DNA from 2 places in the Staphylococcus simiae genome. Region 2 is predicted to be linked to the other one. Evidence: predicted binding sites of a transcription regulator. Region 2 holds the regulator's gene; the other holds the start of a gene.
What was found. Region 2 encodes CtsR, which represses protease genes until heat stress. Its sites were predicted from a motif close to ATGGTCAATAAAGGTCAAACA; they were not measured.
Positions count from the first base shown of each region.

Region 1: a site for CtsR is predicted at 4,437-4,457, ahead of clpB (ATP-dependent chaperone ClpB). Genes of this name have one in related genera too.

Region 1 covers NZ_CP071589.1:876,819-892,657, forward strand. The annotation lists gene J3R86_RS03985 (CoA-disulfide reductase) at 1-568, opposite strand, end outside; gene J3R86_RS03990 (Cof-type HAD-IIB family hydrolase) at 609-1,433, opposite strand; gene J3R86_RS03995 (metal-sulfur cluster assembly factor) at 1,545-1,853, shown strand; gene J3R86_RS04000 (acyltransferase family protein) at 2,475-4,301, shown strand; gene clpB (ATP-dependent chaperone ClpB) at 4,508-7,120, shown strand; gene J3R86_RS04010 (YjzD family protein) at 7,488-7,673, opposite strand; gene J3R86_RS04015 (beta-ketoacyl-ACP synthase III) at 7,893-8,834, shown strand; gene fabF (beta-ketoacyl-ACP synthase II) at 8,846-10,090, shown strand; gene J3R86_RS04025 (DUF3899 domain-containing protein) at 10,141-10,512, opposite strand; gene opp3b (oligopeptide ABC transporter permease) at 10,754-11,680, shown strand; gene opp3C (oligopeptide ABC transporter permease) at 11,680-12,750, shown strand; gene J3R86_RS04040 (ABC transporter ATP-binding protein) at 12,767-13,849, shown strand; gene J3R86_RS04045 (ABC transporter ATP-binding protein) at 13,839-14,780, shown strand; gene J3R86_RS04050 (peptide ABC transporter substrate-binding protein) at 14,802-15,839, shown strand, end outside.
Region 2 covers NZ_CP071589.1:468,122-483,960, forward strand. The annotation lists rRNA gene J3R86_RS02050 (16S ribosomal RNA) at 1-377, shown strand, start outside; tRNA gene J3R86_RS02055 (tRNA-Ile) at 471-547, shown strand; rRNA gene J3R86_RS02060 (23S ribosomal RNA) at 713-3,635, shown strand; rRNA gene rrf (5S ribosomal RNA) at 3,709-3,823, shown strand; rRNA gene J3R86_RS02070 (16S ribosomal RNA) at 4,023-5,574, shown strand; rRNA gene J3R86_RS02075 (23S ribosomal RNA) at 5,820-8,742, shown strand; rRNA gene rrf (5S ribosomal RNA) at 8,816-8,930, shown strand; gene J3R86_RS12215 (hypothetical protein) at 8,984-9,106, shown strand; gene J3R86_RS02085 (MocR-like pyridoxine biosynthesis transcription factor PdxR) at 9,389-10,765, opposite strand; gene pdxS (pyridoxal 5'-phosphate synthase lyase subunit PdxS) at 10,867-11,754, shown strand; gene pdxT (pyridoxal 5'-phosphate synthase glutaminase subunit PdxT) at 11,759-12,322, shown strand; gene J3R86_RS02100 (NupC/NupG family nucleoside CNT transporter) at 12,494-13,708, opposite strand; gene J3R86_RS02105 (CtsR family transcriptional regulator) at 13,867-14,328, shown strand; gene J3R86_RS02110 (UvrB/UvrC motif-containing protein) at 14,353-14,904, shown strand; gene J3R86_RS02115 (protein arginine kinase) at 14,909-15,839, shown strand, end outside.

The DNA of each region.
Region 1 (15,839 bases), 410 kb from region 2:
CGCTATCCATTAATTTATTAATTTGTTCAGATCGATGTATTAACGTTGGTTGTAATCCTCGCTCATAAAGGTTTTCTAAAACTTCAAGAGAAATATAGCCTGCACCTACAACTAACACACGTTGAACTTTATTATGTTTAATAAAGTGGTCAATTGCATCAGTGTCCTCAAGATTACGAAGTGTAAATGTTATATCGCTGTCGAAATTAAGTCTATTTGCACTGGCACCTGGACTTAAAATTAAATAATCAAAGTGTTCGTCGAATTGTTCATTTGTATGATGGTTTAAAACAGTAACTGTTTGTTTGTCATCATTAATCGAAATGACTTCATGATATGTTTTTACAGTGATTGCTTTTTTATCATAAAATTTTTCTGGATTATAAGGTAAAACTAAATCGCGATCATTAACTACATTGCCAATAACATAAGGTAATGCACAATTGGCAAAACTCATATCTCTATCTTTTTCAAAAATGATAATGTCACTATCTTTATCTAATCGTCTTATTTGACTAGCACAAGTAGCTCCTCCGGCAACTGCGCCAACTACAACTATTTTTGACATACTGAATGCCTCCTTTGGTTAAATGGTGAAGTGTCTAAGCTTAAGAATAATATCTCATATTTAAATTAAAGAAATCATTTAAATATCTCCCGATACCATCTTCATTATTGCTATAAGTGACATTATTCGCTACTTCTTTTAATTCTGTTAGGCCGTTATCCATGGCAACGCCATAACGAGCATATTCAATCATTTCTGTATCGTTATCTTCATCACCGAAAGCTATGATATTTTCAGTATCAACGTTTAAAAATTGTCTAGCTTGTTCAATGCCACGTGCTTTATTAATACCACGTTTGACTATTTCTATAACTGGGAAAGGTGCACCCCAACGTCGATGTTCTATATGATTAGCATAAATATGTGTAAGCATTTCTTTAATTTCAGGAATCTTGTCTTCTTCAGCTTCAATTAAAATTGAAGTCGGTGATTCATTAAGATGTGTAAGTAAATTACCTGTTTGAATACGAGGGTTCCCCATTGAAAAACCTTCAAATAATCTAGGATCATGATTATTAATAAAGACATAATCTTTAACCTCAGCGATAATATTTGAAACTTGGTATTGTTGTAACCCTTGTATAATATTACGTGCAACATTTAAATCTAATATTTCATGAACAGTGTTAAACGCTTTATCTTTTGGATGATGAACATAAGCACCATTGAAATTAACAATTGGTGTTGTTAAATTAAGTTCGTGATAATATATTTGACTGGCACGATAAGGACGACCAGTGGCAATCATTATATAATGACCACGTTGCTGTAGTTCATTAAGTACTTGTTTTGTATAATTTGAGATTTCTTTATTATCATTTAATAGTGTTCCGTCTAAGTCTAGACAAATCAAATGTGGTTGCATATATTTCTCCTTATAGTACTGATTTCATATAAATACATGATAGCATTTTATTGGCGTTTTGTCGGATATTTGATATATTAGGACTAAGATATAAATGAAGAGGTGATAAGTATGGAAGAGGCATTAAAAGATAGCATTTTAGGTGCACTTGAAATGGTAATTGACCCTGAATTAGGTATTGATATTGTTAATTTAGGATTAGTATACAAAGTTAATGTAGATGATGATGGCTTATGTACAGTCGAAATGACATTGACTTCAATGGGCTGCCCATTAGGACCGCAAATTGTTGAGCAAATTAAAAGTGTCTTAGCTGAAATTCCAGAGATACAAGATACAGAAGTCAATATCGTTTGGAATCCACCTTGGACTAAAGATATGATGTCTAGATACGCAAAAATTGCTCTAGGTGTTAGCTAATTATCTAGCTATCAATTTATTATTGAACGCTATTGAGAGATATTATTTTAATAAATATAAATAGCAGTGATGAATTAAAAACGGTGATGTTTTTAATTCATCTTTTTTTATACAAATAGATTTGAGACTGTTTAAACATACTTGAATTATATAAAAAAATAATATGATATGAATTGAAAATATATTACAGATATATTACAATACATAATACTTGTTATCATAGATAAGCTTATTTTTTTAGTATCAACAATAGAACTTATAACTATGAAAGCAACTAACATAGAAAGGCATAAGACTGATAAATTTTTTACAAGAAATATGTCGTAGCAGCCTATCTTGTATTTTAATGTAAAATAAATACGTAGATTTTTGATGACGGGTCCCACCATAATGACAAGATTAATTAGGATGATAAAACGTTGATTTATTAATATTTTACAATCTAAATAGTTATTGCCATTTATTTTAATACTAAGTAAAGAATGTTTGTTGTTTTAGTACCTTGTTAAATTAATCTAAAATAATGATGCATTTTATTATTGTTGGATACTTTTATAAGCCAAATAAGCAGCGACGACGAAGACATCTTAGAAGTTTAGCTTTTAAAAGGGAAGAATGTAAATGAATAAAAAATTAACAAAGGACGATATTAAACATTATCCATCACGATACATGCCAGGTCTTGATGGGTTAAGAGCAATTGCAGTCATTGCAATTATTATTTACCACCTTAACAAACAATGGTTAACTGGTGGCTTTCTAGGCGTAGACACATTTTTTGTCATATCGGGCTATTTAATTACAAGCTTATTACTGAAAGAATATGAAGAAACTGGCATTATACGTTTAAAACGCTTTTGGATTAGACGTATTAAACGTTTGTTACCAGCTTTAATGGTCGTATTAATGACGGTTGGAACTTTAACATTATGGTTAAGACCTAATGAAATTATTAGAGTTAAACATGATATTTATGCAGCGCTACTATACGTTTCTAACTGGTGGTATATTGCTAGAGATGTAGACTATTTTGAACAATTTTCATTTGTACCACTAAAGCATTTATGGTCTCTTGCAATTGAAGAACAATTTTATTTGTTCTTTCCATTTATATTAATCATGTTGTTATTACTTATTAAAAAAAAGTACATCGTTGGTATCATTTGCTTTGTAATTTCTTTATTATCACTTGGTTTGATGTTGTATTATAACGAGATTCACATTAGTCAGTCTCGTATATACTTTGGAACTGATACAAGATTACAAACATTATTATTAGGTGTGGTGTTAGCTTTTTTATGGCCACCATTTAAATTGAAACAGCATCCACCGACGATCATTAAGTATACTATTGATATATTTGGATTTATCGGTTTTTCATTCTTAGTGTTTCTGTTTTTTGTCATACATGATGATAGTCATCGCTTATATGATGGCGGTTTTTATATTGTGTCTGCTATGACACTGTTAGTCATTGCAAGCTCCGTACACCCTTCAACACTATTGGCCAAAATTTTGTCTAATCCAGTACTCGTATATATTGGACATCGTTCGTATAGTCTATACTTATGGCATTATCCAGTAATAAGTTTTGTCCATAGTTATTTTATAGATGGTCAAATGCCCAAATATGTCTATATTATTGATGTTATTGCAACGTTCATTTTAGCTGAAATATCATATCGATGTATAGAAACACCTTTTAGAACAAATGGCTTAAAAGCTGTTAGTTGGAGAAGCACTAACGTCATACCTTTTATTAGAGGTTTAGTGATAATCTTATTAGTCATTCCTTTTATATTCTTAATTTGTGGTTCCTTTGATAAATATGGTAAAGATGATATCAATACTAAAGCACATAGTTTTAATACAGATTTAGAAGATAAATATTTAGTAGAGTTATTACCTTTAAATAAAATTAGGATTGATGGTATAGAAGACAATACAACTGAAAAGACATCAAATGATCAATATAAAAATTTAGCACCATTATTAATTGGTGATTCAGTAATGGTAGATATCGGTGAATCATTCAAATCAACTGTACCTAAGGCTAAAATTGATGGTAAAGTAGGTAGACAGTTATATCAAACACTACCTTTAGTGAAAAGTAATTATGGTAACTATAAAAAAGCAAATCAACAAGTGATATTAGAATTAGGGACTAACGGTGATTTTACTGTACAACAATTAGACCAACTACTAAATCAATTTGGTAAAGCGCAAGTTTATCTAGTAAATACTAGAGTTCCTCGCTTTTATGAGGCACATGTTAATAAATTATTAGCTAATGCTGCTAAGAAACGTAAAAACGTTACGCTTATTGATTGGTACAAAAAATCAAGGGGACATAGTGAGTATTTTGCACCAGATGGTATTCATTTAGAACAAAAAGGTGTCAAAGCATTAAAAGATGAAATAATAACAGCGATTAAAAATAAAAATTAAAAAATTAAAAGAGGTTGAGACGTTTGTACAGTTTCAATCTCTTTTATCATTTAATAGTAAAAATAGAGCTAAAAAAATTTGAAAAATTGAGCTTTAATTGTTGATTAATTAAAAAAGAGGGTCTATAATATAATTAAGGTCAAAGAAAGTCAAAGTCAAATTAACGGAATTTGACCAACTCTAATTTAGTAGAGGTGAAGAATTTAATGGATATTAATCAAATGACTTATGCTGTTCAAGGTGCGTTACAACAAGCAGTTGAACAGAGTCAACAACATAAATTACAAAATATAGAAATCGAAGCAATATTAATTGCTGCATTAAATGAAAGTGACAGTTTATATAAAAGTGTCTTAGAAAGAGCGAATATTGATATAGATGCTTTAAATGAAGCATACAATAAAAAACTATCTTCATATGCATCAGTTGAAGGGGATAATATTCAGTATGGCCAATATATCAGTCAGCAAGCTAATCAATTATTAACTAAGGCTGAGACATACATGAATGACTATCAAGATGAATTTATATCAATGGAGCATTTATTATTAGCCGCAATTGATATTGATCAAACTACAAAGCAATTTGTAAATAACAAATCTCAAGTAATTCAAGAAATCATTAATAAAATTAGAGGGGGAAATCATGTGACATCACAAAATCCTGAAGCAAATTATGAAGCATTAGAAAAATATGGACGTGACTTAGTTGAAGAAGTACGTCAAGGTAAAATGGATCCAGTCATTGGTAGAGATGAAGAAATACGTAATACAATTAGAATTTTAAGTCGTAAAACAAAAAACAATCCAGTTTTAATTGGGGAACCTGGTGTAGGTAAAACTGCTATCGTGGAAGGTTTGGCACAACGTATTGTCAAAAAAGACGTACCAGAATCCTTATTAGATAAAACGATCTTCGAGTTGGATTTAAGTGCATTAGTTGCAGGTGCTAAATTCAGAGGTGAATTCGAAGAACGTTTGAAAGCTGTACTTAAAGAAGTAAAAGATTCTGACGGTAGAATTATTTTATTTATAGATGAAATTCATATGCTTGTTGGGGCTGGTAAAACTGATGGTGCTATGGACGCAGGTAACATGCTTAAACCAATGTTAGCACGTGGTGAACTGCATTGTATCGGTGCAACAACATTAAATGAATACCGTGAATATATCGAAAAAGATTCAGCATTAGAACGTCGTTTCCAAAAAGTTGCAGTTAGTGAACCTGATGTTGAAGATACAATTTCTATCTTACGTGGTTTGAAAGAACGTTATGAAGTATATCATGGTGTACGTATTCAAGATAGAGCATTAGTAGCAGCTGCAGAACTTTCAGATAGATATATTACTGATCGTTTCTTACCAGATAAAGCGATTGATTTAGTTGACCAAGCATGTGCAACAATTCGTACAGAAATGGGTTCAAATCCTACTGAACTTGATCAAGTGAACCGCCGAGTAATGCAATTGGAAATTGAAGAAAGTGCATTAAAAAATGAAGCAGATAATGCAAGTAAACAACGTTTAGAAGAATTACAACAAGAATTAGCTAATGAAAAAGAAAAACAATCTTCATTACAATCAAGAGTTGAACATGAGAAAGAAAAAATAGGTAAATTACAACAAAAACGTGCTCAATTAGACGAAAGTAGACAAGCGTTAGAAGATGCCCAAACTAATAATAATTTAGAAAAAGCAGCTGAGCTACAATATGGTACAATTCCTCAATTAGAAAAAGAATTAAGAGAATTAGAAGATCAGTTCCAAGATGAACAAGGTGAAGATTCTGAACGTATGATAAGAGAAATTGTCACTGATGAAGAAATTGGTGATATCGTTAGTCAATGGACAGGTATTCCTGTATCTAAATTAGTTGAAACTGAAAGAGATAAATTATTACACTTAAGTGACATCTTGCATAAACGCGTTGTTGGTCAAGATAAAGCAGTTGATCTAGTTTCAGACGCTGTAGTAAGAGCTAGAGCTGGAATTAAAGATCCAAATAGACCAATAGGAAGTTTCTTATTCCTTGGTCCAACTGGTGTCGGTAAAACTGAATTAGCTAAATCATTAGCATCCTCATTATTTGATTCTGAAAAACATATGATACGAATTGATATGAGTGAATATATGGAAAAACATGCAGTGTCTCGTTTAATTGGTGCGCCTCCAGGCTACGTAGGTCATGATGAAGGTGGACAATTAACAGAAGCTGTTCGTCGTAATCCGTATTCTGTCATATTATTAGATGAAGTTGAAAAAGCGCATAGTGATGTTTTCAACGTCTTGTTACAAATATTAGATGAAGGTCGTTTGACAGATTCTAAAGGACGTAGTGTTGACTTTAAAAATACAATTATCATTATGACTAGTAATATTGGTTCACAAATTTTATTAGAAAATGTCAAAGAAACTGGCGAAATTACCGAATCAACTGAAAAAGCGGTGATGAATAGTCTAAACGCTTATTTCAAACCAGAAATATTAAACCGTATGGATGATATTGTATTGTTCCGTCCATTATCAATTAATGATATGAGTATGATTGTTGATAAAATATTAACTCAATTAAATATTAGATTATTAGAACAACGTATTTCTATTGAAGTATCTGATCAAGCAAAAGAATGGTTAGGTAAAGAAGCATACGAACCACAATTTGGCGCAAGACCTTTAAAACGCTTTGTACAACGACAAATTGAAACACCGTTAGCACGTATGATGATTAAAGAAGGATTCCCTGAAGGAACTACAATAAAAGTTGATATCGATAATAATAATGAATTAACTTTTGACGTAGAAAAATCACAACTTGCATAAATATAAAAGCACGCATTGCTATCAATGATAGTAGTGTGTGCTTTTTCTTTAGTAAAATTCGCATCACATTATGACAACAGATATTTTGAGCCTGAGACAAAAAATATTTTACACTTAAAATTATGCATTTGACAGTAATTGTCTGATTTTCAAAATGCTGATAAATCAACACTTTGAAAACATAGTCAGAATTTCCGGGATGGGATTAAGAAATAAATATTATAGTAAGTTTATTACTGTTCCACTCAAATAAAAATATTATTAATGACATCAATAAGTTAAACAGAAAAGCCACTGAATATGGTGATTCAGTGGCCTGTTATCTGTATGTAGTTATTACTATGGAACATAATAATAAAACAAGAAATTAATAGTCTGTGTCTTTAGACGGTTTAATAACAGCTGCAAAGATAGCTGTTGTAATAGTAAAGATTACAGCCATAATAAGAGGAGTTACAACATTTAAACTTTCTCCACCATTAAGACTATTCAATACGAAGTTAACCATTTGGAACAGTAAAATTGCCCAAAATAATGTTACGAGGTGTTTCATTTCACTCTACCTCCACTTTAAATATCTATACTTTTATTTTAAGTGAAATAACTCATTTTGTATAGTAAGTTATCATAAATATTGTGATCATAAGACGAAAGACAGCTTTTAATCAATAGAAATTTAATTAATTAACATGATGTCTTACTTGTGTTCAAAAAGGCCTTTATGTTAAATTAATACCTGGTATTAAAAATTTTAGTAAGAAGGTGTACAACCATGAATGTGGGTATTAAAGGTTTCGGTGCGTACGCTCCGGAAAATATAATAGACAATGCCTATTTTGAACAATTTTTAGAAACATCAGATGAATGGATTTCTAAAATGACTGGAATTAAAGAAAGACATTGGGCAGACGAAGATCAAGATACTTCAGATTTAGCTTATAATGCTAGTGTTAAAGCAATTGAAGATGCAGGAATTAAACCTGAAGATATAGACATGATAATTGTAGCAACTGCAACAGGAGATATGCCATTCCCATCAGTTGCTAATATTTTACAAGAACGCCTTGGAACAGGCAAAGTAGCATCAATGGATCAACTTGCTGCATGTTCTGGATTCATGTATTCCATGATAACTGCTAAACAATATATTCAATCAGGTGATTATCATAATATTTTAGTAGTTGGTGCAGATAAACTTTCTAAAATTACTGACTTAACAGATCGTTCAACTGCAGTACTTTTTGGAGATGGTGCAGGAGCAGTAATCATTGGTGAAGTTTCTGAAGGACGAGGCATCATTAGCTATGAAATGGGTTCTGATGGAAGCGGTGGAAAATATTTATATCTCGATAAAGAAACAGGTAAATTAAAAATGAATGGTCGTGAAGTATTTAAATTTGCTGTTAGAATTATGGGTGATGCTTCAACACGTGTGGTTGAAAAAGCTAACTTAACTTCTGATGATATTGATTTATTTATACCACATCAAGCTAATATTCGTATTATGGAATCTGCAAGAGAACGTTTAGGTATCTCAAAAGATAAAATGAGTGTTTCTGTAGATAAATATGGTAATACTTCTGCAGCATCAATTCCTTTGAGTATTAATCAAGAGTTACAAAATGGTAAACTAAAAGATGATGATACCATTGTACTTGTTGGTTTCGGTGGCGGCCTAACTTGGAGCGCAATGACAATAAAATGGGGAAAATAGGAGGATAACGAATGAGTGAAAATAAAAGAGTAGTTATTACTGGTATGGGAGCCCTTTCTCCAATTGGTAATGATGTTAAAACAACATGGGAGAATGCCTTAAAAGGTGTCAATGGTATTGATAGTATTACAAGAGTCAATACAGATGACTACAATGTACACTTAGCAGGTGAACTTAAAGACTTTAATATTGAAGACTATATAGATAAAAAAGAAGCACGCCGTATGGATAGATTTACTCAGTATGCTGTTGTAGCTGCTAGAGAAGCTGTTAAAGATGCCAAATTAGACATTAATGATGATACAGCTGATCGCATTGGTGTATGGATTGGTTCTGGTATTGGTGGTATGGAAACATTCGAAATTGCACATACTCAATTAATGGAAAGAGGACCTAGACGTGTTAGTCCGTTTTTCGTGCCAATGTTAATCCCAGATATGGCTACAGGACAAGTGTCAATTGATCTAGGAGCTAAAGGACCTAATGGTGCAACAGTAACTGCCTGTGCCACAGGTACTAATTCTATTGGTGAAGCATTTAAAATTATTCAACGCGGCGATGCTGATGCGATGATTACAGGTGGAACAGAAGCACCTATCACACATATGGCAATTGCAGGATTTAGTGCAAGTCGTGCATTATCAACAAACGATGATAAAGAAACAGCATGTAGACCTTTCCAAGAAGGTCGTGACGGTTTTGTTATGGGTGAAGGCGCTGGTATATTAGTTATTGAATCTTTAGAATCAGCACAAGCCCGTGGCGCACAAATTTATGCTGAAATTGTTGGCTATGGCACTACTGGAGATGCATATCATATTACAGCTCCTGCACCTGAAGGCGAAGGTGGTTCAAGAGCGATGCAAGCAGCTATGGACGATGCTGGTATTAAACCACAAGAAGTCCAATATTTAAATGCTCATGGTACAAGTACACCAGTAGGTGACTTAAATGAGATTAAAGCCATTAAAAATACTTTTGGTGAAGCAGCTAAGCAATTAAAAGTTAGCTCAACAAAATCCATGACTGGACATTTATTAGGGGCAACTGGTGGTTTAGAAGCTATATTCTCTGCACTTTCAATCAGAGATAAAAAAATAGCACCAACAATTCATGCAGTTACACCAGATCCAGAATGCGATTTAGATATTGTACCTAATGAAGCGCAAGATTTAGACATTACTCATGCAATGAGCAATAGTTTAGGTTTTGGTGGACATAACGCAGTACTAGTATTCAAAAAATTCGAAGCATAAAATAATAACCTTCAGTGATCAACTACCAATCACTGAAGGTATTATTATTGTTATTTACTTAATACTACCGACACTAAAATAGAAATAACAAAATAACTAAAGTTAATAATGATTAGAGCATATATCCACGAAGAAACGATATAGTGCTCTTTTTTGATATGTCTTGGATTAAAAAAATCATCATCTGCTAGAGCTTTTTTCTTTTTTGTTGAAGACATTTGATATTTTAAGCGCCTAAAGCCATAACTTGTTGCATCGAATATGCCTTCTTGAACTATTAAAATAACGAAAGAGACAATGAACATAAGCAATGATACATAAAATAATATATTAATAAATGAGATTAATTCGTGTTGACCAAATAGCCAAATAATTACGCTAATAATTGGTGTGAACAAGATAAAAATTAAATTCTTAAACATTTAAGACACTCCACTTTGACAAAGATAATTATATTAAGTTTACAATAATAAATTTTTTTGACAATAGAATTAATAAAATAAAGACTAAATTAAGTGCTTGCAGCAAGTTAACTTCAGTCATTTAAAGCGAAAAACTGTTGTAAAATTGTGAATATTATAGATATAATAGGCATAAGATTTCAGAATATTGTGAAGGGAATATAAATTTAGAAATCTATGTACTAATAGAGGAGGGGATTGAATGGGTAAATATGTATTAAAGAGACTTGGATATATGGTAGTTTCTTTATTCATCATTATTACAATTACGTTTTTCTTAATGAAATTAATGCCTGGTTCTCCATTTAATGATGCAAAGTTAAGTGCTGAACAAAAGGAAATACTTAGCGAAAAATATGGTTTGAATGATCCAGTTGCAGTCCAGTATCTACATTATTTGAAAAATGTTGTTACTGGTGACTTTGGATATTCATTCCAATATCATAATCAACCAGTTTGGGATTTAATTAAACCAAGACTAATTCCATCAATGGAAATGGGATTAACTGCTATGGTCATTGGTGTTCTATTAGGTTTGATATTAGGAGTTGCAGCAGCGACGAAACAAAATACATGGGTCGATTATACGACAACTGTCATCTCAGTTATCGCAGTTTCAGTACCTTCATTTGTACTGGCTGTTTTATTACAATATGTCTTCGCAGTTAGATTAAGATGGTTCCCAGTTGCAGGTTGGGAAGGATTTTCAACTGCAGTATTACCATCATTAGCGTTATCAGCAGCAGTACTTGCGACTGTCGCCAGATACATAAGAGCAGAAATGATTGAAGTATTAAGTTCAGATTATATATTATTGGCAAGAGCAAAAGGGAATTCAACAATGAGAGTATTATTTGGACATGCATTAAGAAATGCTTTGATTCCTATTGTTACTATTATTGTTCCAATGTTAGCGGGGATATTAACTGGTACGTTAACAATCGAAAATATCTTTGGTGTACCTGGTTTAGGGGATCAATTTGTGCGTTCAATAACAACAAATGACTTCTCAGTAATTATGGCTATTACACTATTATTTAGTACATTATTTATTGTATCGATTTTCGTTGTGGACATTTTATATGGTGTGATTGATCCAAGAATACGTGTGACAGGAGGTAAGAAATAATGGCTGAAGACAAACGACAAACACCTTTAAATGGTGATCATTCAAATGCAATTATGACGCATACCTCTGAAGGTATCGCCTCAACAGATTTTGTCATGCGTGATTTAAATTTAGATCAAGAACCAGAGATTCAACGTGAAAGTAAAAGCTTCTGGCAAGATGCCTGGACACAATTAAGAAGAAATAAATTAGCAGTTATCGGTATGATTGGTTTAATTTTAATCGTTATTTTAGCTTTTGTAGGTCCTTTGATGAACAAACATGATTATGCAGAACAAAATGTTGAGCATCGTAACTTACCAGCTAAAATACCTGTTCTTGATAAAGTGCCATTTTTACCATTTGATGGTATGGGCTCTGATGGACAAGATGCTTACAAAAAAGCACATGCTCATGAAAATTATTGGTTTGGAACAGACCAACTCGGTCGTGATTTATGGACAAGAACATGGAAAGGTGCTCAAATTTCACTATTTATCGGTGTAGTAGCTGCTATTCTTGATATCTTTATTGGTGTAGTATATGGTGCTATTTCTGGATTCTTCGGTGGCACGATAGATAATATTATGCAACGTGTTTTAGAAATAATCGCTTCTATACCGAACTTAATCGTAGTTATCTTATTCGTCTTAATTTTTGAACCATCTATATGGACAATTATTTTAGCTATGTCAATCACTGGTTGGTTAGGTATGAGTAGGGTAGTACGTGGAGAATTTTTGAAATTAAAAACGCAGGAGTTTGTCTTAGCGTCTAAAACGTTAGGTGCTTCGAAATGGAAATTAATATTCAAACATATTTTACCAAATACTCTTGGAGCAATTGTTGTAACATCAATGTTTACAGTTCCAAGTGCCATATTCTTTGAAGCATTTTTAAGCTTTATCGGTATTGGTGTTCCAGCACCACAAACATCACTAGGTTCATTAGTGAATGATGGACGAGCAATGTTGTTAATACATCCACATGAACTATTTATACCAGCAACAGTATTAAGTTTATTAATTTTATTCTTCTACTTATTTAGTGATGGATTACGAGATGCATTTGATCCGAAAATGCGTAAATAAAAAGGAGGCATAGCATATGACTGAAAGAGTATTAGAAGTAAATGATTTGCATGTTTCCTTTGACATTACAGCAGGGGAAGTGCAAGCAGTTAGAGGTGTTGATTTTTACTTGAATAAAGGGGAGACATTAGCCATCGTTGGTGAGTCAGGTTCAGGTAAATCAGTAACGACTAAAGCCATTACGAAATTATTCCAAGGGGATTCTGGCAGAATTAAACAGGGAGAAATTTTATTTTTAGGTCAAGATTTAGCTAAAAAACCTGAAAGTGAATTAATTAAATTGCGTGGGAAAGAGATATCAATGATTTTCCAAGATCCTATGACATCGTTAAATCCAACAATGCAAATAGGTAAACAAGTTATGGAACCATTGATGAAACATAAAAATTATAATAAGGCTGATGCTAAACAGAGAGCATTAGAAATTTTAAATTTAGTAGGTTTACCTAATGCTGAAAAACGATTTAAAGCATACCCACATCAATTCTCAGGTGGTCAAAGACAAAGAATTGTTATTGCTACTGCACTAGCATGTGAACCTAAAGTTTTAATTGCTGATGAACCAACAACAGCATTAGATGTAACAATGCAAGCACAAATATTAGACTTAATGAAAGAGTTACAGCATAAAATTGATACATCAATTATATTTATTACACATGATTTAGGTGTTGTAGCTAATATTGCTGACAGAGTAGCTGTGATGTATGGCGGTCAAATGGTTGAAACTGGAGATGTAAATGAAATATTTTATGATCCTAAGCATCCATATACATGGGGACTACTGTCTTCAATGCCAGATTTATCAACAACGAATGACACAGAGTTGTTAGCTATTCCAGGAACACCACCTGATTTATTACATCCTCCAATAGGGGATGCATTTGCAAGACGTAGTAAGTATGCTTTGGATATTGACTTTAAACAAGATCCTCCTTGGTTTAAAGTGTCACCAACACATTTTGTGAAATCTTGGTTATTAGATGAACGTTCACCTAAAGTTGAGTTGCCAGAGATGGTTAAACAAAGAGTGAGACCGATGCCTAATAATTTCGATAAACCACAAAAAGTAGAAAGGGTGTCGTTCGATGAAGAGTGAAGAAGTACTACTAGAAATTAAAAATTTAAAGCAATATTTTAATGAAGGTAAAAAGAATGAAGTACGCGCTGTAGAAAATATTTCATTTGATATATACAAAGGGGAAACATTAGGTTTAGTTGGTGAATCAGGTTGTGGTAAATCTACTACTGGTAAATCCATTATTAAATTAAATGACATCACAAGTGGAGAAATTTTGTACGAAGGTGTAGATATACAAAAGATAAAGAAACGCAAAGATTTATTGAAATTTAATAAGAAGATTCAAATGATTTTCCAAGATCCATATGCTTCTTTAAATCCGAGATTAAAAGTCATGGATATTGTTGCTGAAGGTATTGATATTCATCATTTGGCGAGTGATAAACGTGATCGTAAAAAACGTGTCTACGATTTATTAGAAACGGTTGGTTTAAGTAAAGAACATGCTAACCGCTACCCTCATGAATTTTCAGGTGGACAAAGACAACGTATTGGCATTGCGCGTGCCTTAGCAGTGGAACCTGAGTTCATTATTGCTGATGAACCTATTTCAGCTTTAGACGTATCAATTCAAGCACAAGTAGTTAACTTATTATTGAAATTACAACGTGAAAGAGGTATTACATTCTTATTTATTGCTCATGATTTATCAATGGTTAAATACATTTCAGATCGTATTGCAGTGATGCATTTTGGTAAAATTGTTGAATTAGGACCGGCAGATGATTTATATAATCATCCATTACACGATTACACAAAATCTTTATTATCAGCGATTCCTCAACCAGATCCAGACACAGAACGTACACGTCAGAGATTATCTTATGAAGATGATGAAGCAAATAATCATTTAAGACAATTGCATGAAATTAGACCACAACATTATGTATTTGTCACAGATGAAGAAGCTGAAAAATTAAGACAATCTGAAATGACTGGATCATTATGATAAGGAAGGGGGATAAAAGATATGGCAAAGATTAAAATAATTACAATATTATTAACATTATCATTGTTATTAACTGCATGTGGTGGTGCTTCAGGAAAAAGTTTATATGATGATTCTGGACAAACTTATAGAGTAGCTACACCCGCTGATATGAATACACTTGACACTGCTTTAGCTACAGATAACGTTTCATTTACAATATATAATCAAGTATTTGAGGGACTATATACATTAGATAAAGATGATAAAGCCATTCCGGGTGTGGCTAAAGAAGCTCCTAAGAAAACTAATGGTGATAAAACTTGGACAATTAAATTGAGAAAAGATGCCAAATGGAGTAATGGAGATCCTGTTACGGCACATGATTTCGTTTATGCATGGCAAAAAGCTGTAGACCCATCTACAGCTTCAGAATATGCATATATTATGTATGATATAAAAAACGCACAAGATATCAATTTAAATAAAAAAGGTAAAAAACCTAAAGACTTAGGTGTTAAGGCATTAGATGACTATACACTTAGAATTGAATTAACTAAACCAATACCATATTTCCAAGAAATGTTAGCATTTGGAACGTTTATGCCACAAAATGAAAAAGTTGTTAAAAAGTATGGTAAATCATATGGTACTTCAGCTGAAAAAGTAGTATTTAATGGTCCATTTAAATTAGATGAATGGAAAGTAGAAGATAAAATTAAATTAGTAAAAAATAATGATTATTGGGATAAAAAGAAAGTTAGATTGGATAAAGTTAATTATAAAATTTTAAAAGATCAACAAGCAGGTGCTTCATTGTATGATACAGGATCTATTGATTCTGCAGGAATTACAGCAGAACAGGTGCAAAAATATAAAGATAGTCCAGCTATTTTTAAAAGATTACTGAGTTCTACATTTTTCTTAAAGTTAAATGAAAAAGAGCAACCAGAATTTAAAAATAAAGATATGAGATTAGCTGTTGCTAAATCTATTAATAAGAAAGCATATGTTGATAAAGTTTTAGATACGGGAGCGAAACCGTTTGATGGTTTTACAGCGAGAGGTGTAGCCGACACT
Region 2 (15,839 bases):
ACAAACCGGAGGAAGGTGGGGATGACGTCAAATCATCATGCCCCTTATGATTTGGGCTACACACGTGCTACAATGGACAATACAAAGGGCAGCGAAACCGCGAGGTCAAGCAAATCCCATAAAGTTGTTCTCAGTTCGGATTGTAGTCTGCAACTCGACTACATGAAGCTGGAATCGCTAGTAATCGTAGATCAGCATGCTACGGTGAATACGTTCCCGGGTCTTGTACACACCGCCCGTCACACCACGAGAGTTTGTAACACCCGAAGCCGGTGGAGTAACCTTTTAGGAGCTAGCCGTCGAAGGTGGGACAAATGATTGGGGTGAAGTCGTAACAAGGTAGCCGTATCGGAAGGTGCGGCTGGATCACCTCCTTTCTAAGGATATATTCGGAACATCTTTTTAGAAGATGCGGAATAACGTAGACATATTGTATTCAGTTTTGAATGTTTATTAACATTCAAGTTGATGGGCCTATAGCTCAGCTGGTTAGAGCGCACGCCTGATAAGCGTGAGGTCGGTGGTTCGAGTCCACTTAGGCCCACCATTAATTATTGTACATTGAAAACTAGATAAGTAAGTAAAAATAGATTTTACCAAGCAAAACCGAGTGAATAAAGAGTTTTAAATAAGCTTGAATTCATAAGAAATAATCGCTAGTGTTCGAAAGAACACTCACAAGATTAATAACGCGTTTCCTAACGGAAACATAGATTAAGTTATTAAGGGCGCACGGTGGATGCCTTGGCACTAGAAGCCGATGAAGGACGTTACTAACGACGATATGCTTTGGGTAGCTGTAAGTAAGCGTTGATCCAGAGATTTCCGAATGGGGAAACCCAGCATGAGTTATGTCATGTTATCGATATGTGAATACATAGCATATCAGAAGGCACACCCGGAGAACTGAAACATCTTAGTACCCGGAGGAAGAGAAAGAAAAATCGATTCCCTGAGTAGCGGCGAGCGAAACGGGAAGAGCCCAAACCAACAAGCTTGCTTGTTGGGGTTGTAGGACACTCTGTACGGAGTTACAAAGGACGATATTAGACGAATCATCTGGAAAGATGAATCAAAGAAGGTAACAATCCTGTAGTTGAAAATATTGTCTCTCTTGAGTGGATCCTGAGTACGACGGAGCACGTGAAATTCCGTCGGAATCTGGGAGGACCATCTCCCAAGGCTAAATACTCTCTAGTGACCGATAGTGAACCAGTACCGTGAGGGAAAGGTGAAAAGCACCCCGGAAGGGGAGTGAAATAGAACCTGAAACCGTGTGCTTACAAGTAGTCAGAGCCCGTTAATGGGTGATGGCGTGCCTTTTGTAGAATGAACCGGCGAGTTACGATTTGATGCAAGGTTAAGCAGTAAATGTGGAGCCGTAGCGAAAGCGAGTCTGAATAGGGCGTTTAGTATTTGGTCGTAGACCCGAAACCAGGTGATCTACCCTTGGTCAGGTTGAAGTTCAGGTAACACTGAATGGAGGACCGAACCGACTTACGTTGAAAAGTGAGCGGATGAACTGAGGGTAGCGGAGAAATTCCAATCGAACCTGGAGATAGCTGGTTCTCTCCGAAATAGCTTTAGGGCTAGCCTCAAGTGATGATTATTGGAGGTAGAGCACTGTTTGGACGAGGGGCCCTTCTCGGGTTACCGAATTCAGACAAACTCCGAATGCCAATTAATTTAACTTGGGAGTCAGAACATGGGTGATAAGGTCCGTGTTCGAAAGGGAAACAGCCCAGACCACCAGCTAAGGTCCCAAAATATATGTTAAGTGGAAAAGGATGTGGCGTTGCCCAGACAACTAGGATGTTGGCTTAGAAGCAGCCATCATTTAAAGAGTGCGTAATAGCTCACTAGTCGAGTGACACTGCGCCGAAAATGTACCGGGGCTAAACATATTACCGAAGCTGTGGATTGTCCTTTGGACAATGGTAGGAGAGCGTTCTAAGGGCGGTGAAGCATGATCGCAAGGACATGTGGAGCGCTTAGAAGTGAGAATGCCGGTGTGAGTAGCGAAAGACGGGTGAGAATCCCGTCCACCGATTGACTAAGGTTTCCAGAGGAAGGCTCGTCCGCTCTGGGTTAGTCGGGTCCTAAGCTGAGGCCGACAGGCGTAGGCGATGGATAACAGGTTGATATTCCTGTACCACCTATAATCGTTTTAATCGATGGGGGGACGCAGTAGGATAGGCGAAGCGTGCGATTGGATTGCACGTCTAAGCAGTAAGGCTGAGTACTAGGCAAATCCGGTACTCGTGAAGGCTGAGCTGTGATGGGGAGAAGACATTGTGTCTTCGAGTCGTTGATTTCACACTGCCGAGAAAAGCCTCTAGATAGAAAATAGGTGCCCGTACCGCAAACCGACACAGGTAGTCAAGATGAGAATTCTAAGGTGAGCGAGCGAACTCTCGTTAAGGAACTCGGCAAAATGACCCCGTAACTTCGGGAGAAGGGGTGCTCTTTAGGGTTAACGCCCAGAAGAGCCGCAGTGAATAGGCCCAAGCGACTGTTTATCAAAAACACAGGTCTCTGCTAAACCGTAAGGTGATGTATAGGGGCTGACGCCTGCCCGGTGCTGGAAGGTTAAGAGGAGTGGTTAGCTTCTGCGAAGCTACGAATCGAAGCCCCAGTAAACGGCGGCCGTAACTATAACGGTCCTAAGGTAGCGAAATTCCTTGTCGGGTAAGTTCCGACCCGCACGAAAGGCGTAACGATTTGGGCACTGTCTCAACGAGAGACTCGGTGAAATCATAGTACCTGTGAAGATGCAGGTTACCCGCGACAGGACGGAAAGACCCCGTGGAGCTTTACTGTAGCCTGATATTGAAATTCGGCACAGCTTGTACAGGATAGGTAGGAGCCTTTGAAACGTGAGCGCTAGCTTACGTGGAGGCGCTGGTGGGATACTACCCTAGCTGTGTTGGCTTTCTAACCCGCACCACTTATCGTGGTGGGAGACAGTGTCAGGCGGGCAGTTTGACTGGGGCGGTCGCCTCCTAAAAGGTAACGGAGGCGCTCAAAGGTTCCCTCAGAATGGTTGGAAATCATTCATAGAGTGTAAAGGCATAAGGGAGCTTGACTGCGAGACCTACAAGTCGAGCAGGGTCGAAAGACGGACTTAGTGATCCGGTGGTTCCGCATGGAAGGGCCATCGCTCAACGGATAAAAGCTACCCCGGGGATAACAGGCTTATCTCCCCCAAGAGTTCACATCGACGGGGAGGTTTGGCACCTCGATGTCGGCTCATCGCATCCTGGGGCTGTAGTCGGTCCCAAGGGTTGGGCTGTTCGCCCATTAAAGCGGTACGCGAGCTGGGTTCAGAACGTCGTGAGACAGTTCGGTCCCTATCCGTCGTGGGCGTAGGAAATTTGAGAGGAGCTGTCCTTAGTACGAGAGGACCGGGATGGACATACCTCTGGTGTACCAGTTGTCGTGCCAACGGCATAGCTGGGTAGCTATGTATGGACGGGATAAGTGCTGAAAGCATCTAAGCATGAAGCCCCCCTCAAGATGAGATTTCCCAACTTCGGTTATAAGATCCCTCAAAGATGATGAGGTTAATAGGTTCGAGGTGGAAGCATGGTGACATGTGGAGCTGACGAATACTAATCGATCGAAGACTTAATCAATTAAATGTTTTGCGAAGCACAATCATTTTTACTTACTATCTAGTTTTGAGTGTATAACTTACATTCTTATTTGTCTGGTGACTATGGCAAGGAGGTCACACCTGTTCCCATGCCGAACACAGAAGTTAAGCTCCTTAGCGCCGATGGTAGTCGGACTTACGTTCCGCTAGAGTAGGACGTTGCCGGGCAATTTCTAATTTTTTAGAGATTAAATACAAATTAATTAAAAAAGTATTGACTTAAATATTAATTACATGTATAATTAATTCTTGTGTTAAGAAATGAACATTGAAAACTGAATGACAATATGTCAACGTTAATTCCAAAAACGTAACATTAAGTTACAAACATTATTTAGTATTATGAGCTAATCAAACATCATAAATTTTTATGGAGAGTTTGATCCTGGCTCAGGATGAACGCTGGCGGCGTGCCTAATACATGCAAGTCGAGCGAACAGATGAGAAGCTTGCTTCTCTGATGTTAGCGGCGGACGGGTGAGTAACACGTGGATAACCTACCTATAAGACTGGGATAACTTCGGGAAACCGGAGCTAATACCGGATAATATATTGAACCGCATGGTTCAATAGTGAAAGATGGTCTTGCTATCACTTATAGATGGATCCGCGCTGCATTAGCTAGTTGGTAAGGTAACGGCTTACCAAGGCAACGATGCATAGCCGACCTGAGAGGGTGATCGGCCACACTGGAACTGAGACACGGTCCAGACTCCTACGGGAGGCAGCAGTAGGGAATCTTCCGCAATGGGCGAAAGCCTGACGGAGCAACGCCGCGTGAGTGATGAAGGTCTTCGGATCGTAAAACTCTGTTATTAGGGAAGAACATATGTGTAAGTAACTGTGCACATCTTGACGGTACCTAATCAGAAAGCCACGGCTAACTACGTGCCAGCAGCCGCGGTAATACGTAGGTGGCAAGCGTTATCCGGAATTATTGGGCGTAAAGCGCGCGTAGGCGGTTTTTTAAGTCTGATGTGAAAGCCCACGGCTCAACCGTGGAGGGTCATTGGAAACTGGAAAACTTGAGTGCAGAAGAGGAAAGTGGAATTCCATGTGTAGCGGTGAAATGCGCAGAGATATGGAGGAACACCAGTGGCGAAGGCGACTTTCTGGTCTGTAACTGACGCTGATGTGCGAAAGCGTGGGGATCAAACAGGATTAGATACCCTGGTAGTCCACGCCGTAAACGATGAGTGCTAAGTGTTAGGGGGTTTCCGCCCCTTAGTGCTGCAGCTAACGCATTAAGCACTCCGCCTGGGGAGTACGACCGCAAGGTTGAAACTCAAAGGAATTGACGGGGACCCGCACAAGCGGTGGAGCATGTGGTTTAATTCGAAGCAACGCGAAGAACCTTACCAAATCTTGACATCCTTTGACAACTCTAGAGATAGAGCCTTCCCCTTCGGGGGACAAAGTGACAGGTGGTGCATGGTTGTCGTCAGCTCGTGTCGTGAGATGTTGGGTTAAGTCCCGCAACGAGCGCAACCCTTAAGCTTAGTTGCCATCATTAAGTTGGGCACTCTAAGTTGACTGCCGGTGACAAACCGGAGGAAGGTGGGGATGACGTCAAATCATCATGCCCCTTATGATTTGGGCTACACACGTGCTACAATGGACAATACAAAGGGCAGCGAAACCGCGAGGTCAAGCAAATCCCATAAAGTTGTTCTCAGTTCGGATTGTAGTCTGCAACTCGACTACATGAAGCTGGAATCGCTAGTAATCGTAGATCAGCATGCTACGGTGAATACGTTCCCGGGTCTTGTACACACCGCCCGTCACACCACGAGAGTTTGTAACACCCGAAGCCGGTGGAGTAACCTTTTAGGAGCTAGCCGTCGAAGGTGGGACAAATGATTGGGGTGAAGTCGTAACAAGGTAGCCGTATCGGAAGGTGCGGCTGGATCACCTCCTTTCTAAGGATATATTCGGAACATCTTTTTAGAAGATGCGGAATAACGTAGACATATTGTATTCAGTTTTGAATGTTTATTAACATTCATTTGTACATTGAAAACTAGATAAGTAAGTAAAAATAGATTTTACCAAGCAAAACCGAGTGAATAAAGAGTTTTAAATAAGCTTGAATTCATAAGAAATAATCGCTAGTGTTCGAAAGAACACTCACAAGATTAATAACGCGTTTCCTAACGGAAACATAGATTAAGTTATTAAGGGCGCACGGTGGATGCCTTGGCACTAGAAGCCGATGAAGGACGTTACTAACGACGATATGCTTTGGGTAGCTGTAAGTAAGCGTTGATCCAGAGATTTCCGAATGGGGAAACCCAGCATGAGTTATGTCATGTTATCGATATGTGAATACATAGCATATCAGAAGGCACACCCGGAGAACTGAAACATCTTAGTACCCGGAGGAAGAGAAAGAAAAATCGATTCCCTGAGTAGCGGCGAGCGAAACGGGAAGAGCCCAAACCAACAAGCTTGCTTGTTGGGGTTGTAGGACACTCTGTACGGAGTTACAAAGGACGATATTAGACGAATCATCTGGAAAGATGAATCAAAGAAGGTAACAATCCTGTAGTTGAAAATATTGTCTCTCTTGAGTGGATCCTGAGTACGACGGAGCACGTGAAATTCCGTCGGAATCTGGGAGGACCATCTCCCAAGGCTAAATACTCTCTAGTGACCGATAGTGAACCAGTACCGTGAGGGAAAGGTGAAAAGCACCCCGGAAGGGGAGTGAAATAGAACCTGAAACCGTGTGCTTACAAGTAGTCAGAGCCCGTTAATGGGTGATGGCGTGCCTTTTGTAGAATGAACCGGCGAGTTACGATTTGATGCAAGGTTAAGCAGTAAATGTGGAGCCGTAGCGAAAGCGAGTCTGAATAGGGCGTTTAGTATTTGGTCGTAGACCCGAAACCAGGTGATCTACCCTTGGTCAGGTTGAAGTTCAGGTAACACTGAATGGAGGACCGAACCGACTTACGTTGAAAAGTGAGCGGATGAACTGAGGGTAGCGGAGAAATTCCAATCGAACCTGGAGATAGCTGGTTCTCTCCGAAATAGCTTTAGGGCTAGCCTCAAGTGATGATTATTGGAGGTAGAGCACTGTTTGGACGAGGGGCCCTTCTCGGGTTACCGAATTCAGACAAACTCCGAATGCCAATTAATTTAACTTGGGAGTCAGAACATGGGTGATAAGGTCCGTGTTCGAAAGGGAAACAGCCCAGACCACCAGCTAAGGTCCCAAAATATATGTTAAGTGGAAAAGGATGTGGCGTTGCCCAGACAACTAGGATGTTGGCTTAGAAGCAGCCATCATTTAAAGAGTGCGTAATAGCTCACTAGTCGAGTGACACTGCGCCGAAAATGTACCGGGGCTAAACATATTACCGAAGCTGTGGATTGTCCTTTGGACAATGGTAGGAGAGCGTTCTAAGGGCGGTGAAGCATGATCGCAAGGACATGTGGAGCGCTTAGAAGTGAGAATGCCGGTGTGAGTAGCGAAAGACGGGTGAGAATCCCGTCCACCGATTGACTAAGGTTTCCAGAGGAAGGCTCGTCCGCTCTGGGTTAGTCGGGTCCTAAGCTGAGGCCGACAGGCGTAGGCGATGGATAACAGGTTGATATTCCTGTACCACCTATAATCGTTTTAATCGATGGGGGGACGCAGTAGGATAGGCGAAGCGTGCGATTGGATTGCACGTCTAAGCAGTAAGGCTGAGTACTAGGCAAATCCGGTACTCGTGAAGGCTGAGCTGTGATGGGGAGAAGACATTGTGTCTTCGAGTCGTTGATTTCACACTGCCGAGAAAAGCCTCTAGATAGAAAATAGGTGCCCGTACCGCAAACCGACACAGGTAGTCAAGATGAGAATTCTAAGGTGAGCGAGCGAACTCTCGTTAAGGAACTCGGCAAAATGACCCCGTAACTTCGGGAGAAGGGGTGCTCTTTAGGGTTAACGCCCAGAAGAGCCGCAGTGAATAGGCCCAAGCGACTGTTTATCAAAAACACAGGTCTCTGCTAAACCGTAAGGTGATGTATAGGGGCTGACGCCTGCCCGGTGCTGGAAGGTTAAGAGGAGTGGTTAGCTTCTGCGAAGCTACGAATCGAAGCCCCAGTAAACGGCGGCCGTAACTATAACGGTCCTAAGGTAGCGAAATTCCTTGTCGGGTAAGTTCCGACCCGCACGAAAGGCGTAACGATTTGGGCACTGTCTCAACGAGAGACTCGGTGAAATCATAGTACCTGTGAAGATGCAGGTTACCCGCGACAGGACGGAAAGACCCCGTGGAGCTTTACTGTAGCCTGATATTGAAATTCGGCACAGCTTGTACAGGATAGGTAGGAGCCTTTGAAACGTGAGCGCTAGCTTACGTGGAGGCGCTGGTGGGATACTACCCTAGCTGTGTTGGCTTTCTAACCCGCACCACTTATCGTGGTGGGAGACAGTGTCAGGCGGGCAGTTTGACTGGGGCGGTCGCCTCCTAAAAGGTAACGGAGGCGCTCAAAGGTTCCCTCAGAATGGTTGGAAATCATTCATAGAGTGTAAAGGCATAAGGGAGCTTGACTGCGAGACCTACAAGTCGAGCAGGGTCGAAAGACGGACTTAGTGATCCGGTGGTTCCGCATGGAAGGGCCATCGCTCAACGGATAAAAGCTACCCCGGGGATAACAGGCTTATCTCCCCCAAGAGTTCACATCGACGGGGAGGTTTGGCACCTCGATGTCGGCTCATCGCATCCTGGGGCTGTAGTCGGTCCCAAGGGTTGGGCTGTTCGCCCATTAAAGCGGTACGCGAGCTGGGTTCAGAACGTCGTGAGACAGTTCGGTCCCTATCCGTCGTGGGCGTAGGAAATTTGAGAGGAGCTGTCCTTAGTACGAGAGGACCGGGATGGACATACCTCTGGTGTACCAGTTGTCGTGCCAACGGCATAGCTGGGTAGCTATGTATGGACGGGATAAGTGCTGAAAGCATCTAAGCATGAAGCCCCCCTCAAGATGAGATTTCCCAACTTCGGTTATAAGATCCCTCAAAGATGATGAGGTTAATAGGTTCGAGGTGGAAGCATGGTGACATGTGGAGCTGACGAATACTAATCGATCGAAGACTTAATCAATTAAATGTTTTGCGAAGCACAATCATTTTTACTTACTATCTAGTTTTGAGTGTATAACTTACATTCTTATTTGTCTGGTGACTATGGCAAGGAGGTCACACCTGTTCCCATGCCGAACACAGAAGTTAAGCTCCTTAGCGCCGATGGTAGTCGGACTTACGTTCCGCTAGAGTAGGACGTTGCCAGGCAATAAAAATGGATGCGATGAGCCGCATTGAGACCGTAAGGTCTCTTTTTTTTTATGCCTAAAAGTCATGAAGGTATATCAGGACTTGATGCAGAGCAAGCGTTTGAAGCTGACGAAATAAGGAACGAACGTCACGACTTTAGACGAGCTAAAGGAGTCAGAGAGAGACGTCAATGAGGAAAGATGCGAGCGGTTGTCTCAAGTCAAGAAAGCTTCTTAGCGCCGATGGTAGCAGACTACGTTCCGCTAGAGTAGGACGTTGCCAGGCAATAAAAATGGATGCGATGAGCCACATTGAGACCGTAAGGTCTCTTTTTTTATGTCTAAATACATCATGTTAGTATTGAAAAAACGCGACACTATTAGTAAATAAAATGTATATTTTTTAAAGCAATTTAATTATTGTACAATAGACAAGCTATTGTATAAGTAACACTAACTTTTTTCAAAGAAGTGTTACTATATAATTAATGCTCTAATTAATGCATCAGTATGCGCTTTTAATTTATCTTCATTTATTCCTCCAAAACCAAGTATAAATTTAGGTGATTTATTATAATCATCAATTTCTTCATAATTATAAACTTGTAATTCTAATTTCTCTGTCGAAGCTCTATCTAGACATTCTTTCAATGTTAATCCATTTGTAACAGTGATATTGAAATGCATACCTGTTTCTGCACCTTCTATAGTTAATTGATCTTTATAAGGTTTTAATTCATTAAGTATAAAAGATAACTTATTTCTATAAACTTTCCTCATTCTGTTTAAATGTCTATTAAAACTACCACTTTCCATGAAAAGAGAGACTATTTTTTGCATATGAACTGGAACAGTATTTGTTTCTTTGTGCTGTTGATTATAATAACGATGAAGTAGTTTTGAAGGAAGTACTAAATAAGCAATTCTACAACTTGGGAAAATTGACTTTGAAAATGTACTTATATATATTACTTTTTCTTTTGAATCTAAACTTTGTAATGCTGGAATAGGCTTACCATAATACCTAAATTCTGAATCATAGTCATCTTCTATTATGTATCTATTTTCATTTTCTTGTGCCCAGTTGATGAGTTGCGTTCTTTTTTTTAAATCCATAATAAAACCTGTTGGAAATTGATGAGAAGGTGTTATATAAACAATGTTTTTATTAGATTTAATGACTTCATCAATGTTAATTCCATTTTTTTCGACTTTGATTTGATCATAACTGACATGTTGTTTATCTAAGACAAATTTTATAGGTGGATAACTAGGTTTTTCTATTATAAATGAAGAATCATTAAGTAAAGTGACTAATAAATTGAGCAATTGTTCTGTTGATGAGCCAATGATTATTTGATTTGGATGGCAGGTTACTCCCCGACTATTAAATAGATATTGTGATATTTGTTGACGTAACTCCACTTCTCCTTGAATATCTCCACGTTGCAAAAAAATTAAGTTATTAGCATCAAATACCTCTTTCGAATATTTTCTGAACAGATCAATTGGAAAATATTTAGTATCAATTTGAGCTAGTTTAAATGAATATTCATTTTCTGTAGACGAATTATTTTCATTTATACTATCAGCAACAGATAACTTTTCATAATTATAATTATTTAACACAGGCAAAGACTCAATATCAGAGACAAAGTATCCAGACCTAGGTTTAGAATATATATATCCTTCATCTTGTAAAAGATGATATGCATGTTCTATTGTTGTTTGACTTACTGAAAGATGATTTCCAAGTTGTCTTTTTGAGTAAAATTTATCATTAGCATTAAATTGTCCTTCTATAATTTGCTTTTTTAGTTTTTCGTATAGTTCAATATACAAAGTAGATTTCATTATTAATCTGACCCCTTTATTTTGTTTCATTTTGTACCTGTTTAAATATCAGTTTATATTTTAAAATAAATTTAATCAAATGATATAGGAGTGAAATATCTATGAGTAAAATTATTGGTTCTGAACGAGTAAAACGTGGTATGGCTGAAATGCAGAAAGGCGGCGTTATTATGGACGTAGTTAACGCTGAACAAGCTAGAATTGCTGAAGAAGCAGGAGCAGTCGCTGTAATGGCATTAGAAAGGGTTCCTTCAGATATCAGAGCAGCTGGTGGAGTTGCACGTATGGCTAATCCTAAAATAGTTGAAGAAGTAATGAATGCAGTGTCAATCCCTGTAATGGCTAAAGCACGTATTGGACATATTACTGAAGCCCGTGTTTTAGAATCAATGGGAGTAGATTATATAGATGAATCAGAAGTTTTAACACCTGCTGATGAAGAATATCATTTAAGAAAAGACCAGTTTACTGTTCCATTTGTATGTGGCTGTCGTAATTTAGGTGAGGCTGCAAGAAGAATTGGAGAAGGTGCGGCAATGTTACGTACTAAAGGTGAACCTGGAACAGGAAATATAGTAGAAGCTGTCAGACATATGAGACAAGTTAATGCTGAAGTAAGTCGTTTAACTGTTATGAATGATGATGAAATTATGACATTTGCTAAAGATATTGGTGCACCGTATGAAATTTTAAAACAAATTAAAGATAATGGTCGTTTACCAGTAGTTAACTTTGCGGCAGGTGGAGTAGCAACACCTCAAGATGCAGCTTTAATGATGGAACTTGGAGCTGATGGTGTATTTGTTGGGTCTGGTATTTTCAAATCAGAAGATCCTGAGAAATTTGCAAAAGCAATCGTACAAGCAACGACGCATTATCAAGATTATGAATTAATAGGTAAATTGGCAAGTGAATTAGGTACTGCAATGAAAGGCCTAGACATAAATCAATTATCATTAGAAGAGCGTATGCAAGAGCGTGGTTGGTAAGGTTATGAAAATAGGTGTATTAGCATTACAAGGTGCCGTTCGTGAGCATATTCGACATATTGAATTAAGTGGTCATGAAGGCGTAACCGTAAAAAGAGTTGAGCAATTAAATGAAATTGAAGGTTTAATTCTTCCTGGTGGAGAATCAACAACATTGAGACGTTTAATGAATTTATATGGTTTTAAGGAAGCGTTACAACAATCATCATTACCAATGTTTGGCACTTGTGCTGGATTAATTGTATTAGCACAAGATATTGTTGGAGAAACCGGATATTTAAATAAATTGAACATAACAGTAGAGCGTAATTCATTTGGCAGACAAGTGGATAGCTTTGAAACTGAACTAGAGATAAAAGAAATAGCTAACGATATAGAAGGAGTATTCATTCGAGCTCCACATATTGCTAAAGTTGGAGAAAATGTAGAAGTGTTGTCTACAGTTAATGATAAAATTGTAGCTGTAAAGCAAGATAAATACTTAGGTGTATCATTTCATCCTGAACTAACAGATGATTATAGGGTGACTGATTATTTTATTAATAAAATAATTAAAGAAACACATTAATTAAACGTTATTAATAGTAATTTATAGATAATTTAGGTAAAGAAATCATAGTGGCGTATAGATAAGTATAAAGATGATTAAAAAGAACACCCAAAATATAATGGTATTGAATTGTTAAATCATAGTTCAACAAATCAGTAACCATCATAAATGGGTGTTTTTCTTTATAAGTTAAATGAAGAAACCAGCAATTGCTGCGGAAATGAATGATACAAGTGTAGCACCAAATAATAATTTTAAACCAAAGCGAGCTACCATATCACCTTTTTTATCATTAAGTGATTTAATTGCACCAGAGATGATACCGATAGAACTGAAGTTCGCGAAAGATACTAGAAATACAGATGTAACACCTTTAGCATGTTCAGTAATACCATCTAATTTGCCAAGCGCTTGCATAGCAACAAATTCATTAGAAAGCAATTTAGTAGCCATTACAGATCCTGCTTGTACAGCTTCATTCCATGGAACACCAACTAAAAATGCAAATGGAGCAAAGACAAAACCAATTAATGTTTGGAAATCCCAAGAAATTTGACCACCAGATGCTAGACTGAATATACCACTAACGATTCCGTTTAATAATGCAATAATTGCAATATAACCAATTAACATGGCACCAACAATCACTGCAACTTTGAATCCATCTAAAATATATTCTCCCAACATTTCGAAGAAGGATTGATTTTTAGTTTCTCCTTCATCTACTAATAACTTATCATCTTCTTCATTAACTCTATATGGATTGATAATTGAAGCGACGACGAAACCACCAAATAAGTTAAGTACGACTGCAGTAACAACGTATTTTGGTTCAATTAAAGTGAAATAAGCACCAATAATTGAAGCAGATACAGTAGACATGGCAGAAGCAGTTAATGTGTATAAACGTTGCTTAGGTATGTATGGTAATTGTTTTTTTAATGAAATAAATACTTCAGATTGACCTAAAATAGCTGCGGCTACAGCATTATATGATTCTAAACGGCCCATACCATTTATTTTAGAAATTAAAAATCCTAATACATTAATTAACAATGGTAGAATCCTTGTATATTGCAAAATACCTATAATTGCTGAAATGAATACAATCGGCATTAAAACGCTCAAGAAAAATGGAGGTTGATCTGCTTTGACAAATTTAAATCCACCAAAAACGAAATTAACGCCATCTGCAGCTTTTAATAACAAGTAATTAAACCCGCTAGAAATACCACCAATAACCGAAATACCAATAGTAGTTTTTAATAATAAAAATGCAAAAACAAGTTGTATAACTAGTAAAATACCAACATATTGCCAACGAATATTCTTTTTATCTGAGCTAAACAAAAACGCAAGTGCTAAAAAGAAGATAATCCCTATAATACCAATTAGTATGTGCATATAATCCCCATTCCTTTAATTTTTTCTACAATCTATCATACAATAAATTGTAAAGGCTAACACCATAAATTTTTGAAAATATATAAACAAATTGGTTGAAAAAGGTCAAAGTAGGTCATATAATATAGTCAAAGAAGGTCAAAAAAGGGGTGATATACATGCATAATATGTCGGACATCATAGAACAATACATCAAACACTTATTTGAAGAGTCGAATGAAGATGTCGTTGAAATTCAAAGAGCACATATTGCTCAACGGTTCGATTGTGTCCCTTCACAATTAAATTATGTCATTAAAACACGATTTACTAATGAACATGGTTATGAGATAGAAAGTAAACGTGGTGGTGGTGGATATATTCGAATCACAAAAATTGAAAATAAAGATGCAACAGGTTATATTAATCATTTATTACAATTAATAGGACCTTCTATATCACAGCAACAATCATACTATATAATAGATGGTTTATTGGATAAAGCTTTAATTAATGAACGAGAAGCTAAAATGATTCAAGCAGCTATTGATCGCGAAACATTAGCGATGGATATGGTTTCAAGAGATATTATTAGAGCAAATATTTTAAAAAGATTACTTCCAGTAATTAATTATTATTAATATTTATATAAATGAGGTGTTTATGTGCTTTGTGAAAATTGCCAACTGAATGAAGCGGAAGTTAAATTAAAAGTAACAAGTAAACACGGCACCGAAGAAAAATGGGTTTGTCAAACGTGTGCACAGGGTAATCACCCTTGGAATTCATCTCAAGATCAGCCATTAGATCAAGAATACCAAGATGATATTGAGGAAGCATTTGTTGTAAAACAAATTTTGCAACATTTAGCTACAAAACATGGCATTGATTTTCAAGAGATAGCGTTTAGAGAAGAAAAACGGTGTCCAAGTTGCCAAATGACATTAAAAGATATTGCACATGTAGGTAAATTTGGTTGTTCAGAGTGCTTTGCAACTTTTAAAGATGATATTTATGATATTGTACGTAGAGTTCAAGGTGGTCAATTTGAGCACGTTGGAAAAACACCACAATCATCATATAAAAAATTAGCATTGAAAAGAAAAATAGAAGAAAAAAATCAATATTTATCAACATTGATTGAAGAACAAAACTTTGAGGAAGCAGCGATTGTAAGAGATGAAATTAAAGCCCTTAAAGATGAGAGTGAGGTTTAATTAGATGACTAATGATATTCATGAAAATATTAGTGAATGGATGAAAAGTAACCAAGATAATCCCATCATTATGTCATCAAGAATACGGCTAGCAAGAAATTTAGATAATCATGTGCATCCACTAATGTATAAAAATGAACAAGATGGCTTTAGAGTTATAAATGAAGTTCAAGACGCTTTGCCAAAATTTGATTTATTACGTTTAGATCAACTTGATCAACAAAGTAAAATGAAAATGGTAGCTAAACATCTTGTTAGTCCTGAATTGATTAAACAGCCAGCTGCAGCAGTATTAGTAAACGATGATGAATCTTTAAGTGTCATGTTAAATGAAGAAGATCATATTCGTATTCAATCAATGGGAACAGATATTGCGTTACAAGAGCTTTATAATAAAGCATCAGAGATAGATGATGAATTGGATAAACAACTTGATATAAGTTTTGATGAACAATTAGGCTACTTAACGACATGTCCTACGAATATTGGTACAGGTATGAGAGCTAGTGTGATGTTACACTTACCGGGATTATCAATAATGAAAAGAATGTCTAGAATCGCACAAACTATTAACCGTTTTGGTTATACAATAAGAGGTATATATGGTGAAGGGTCTCAAGTATATGGCCATATGTATCAAGTTTCAAATCAACTTACGCTTGGTAAATCTGAAACAGAAATTATTGAAACACTGACTGAAATTGTTAATCAAATTATTCAAGAAGAAAAGCAAATTCGTCAAAGATTAGATATTTATAATAAACTAGAAACAGAAGATAGAGTACATCGTTCTTTAGGAATTTTACAAAATTGTAGAATGATATCGATGGAAGAAGCTTCATATAGATTAAGTGAAGTAAAGTTAGGTATAGATTTAAGTTATATCAAATTACAAAATTTCAAATTTAATGAATTAATGGTTGGCATACAATCTC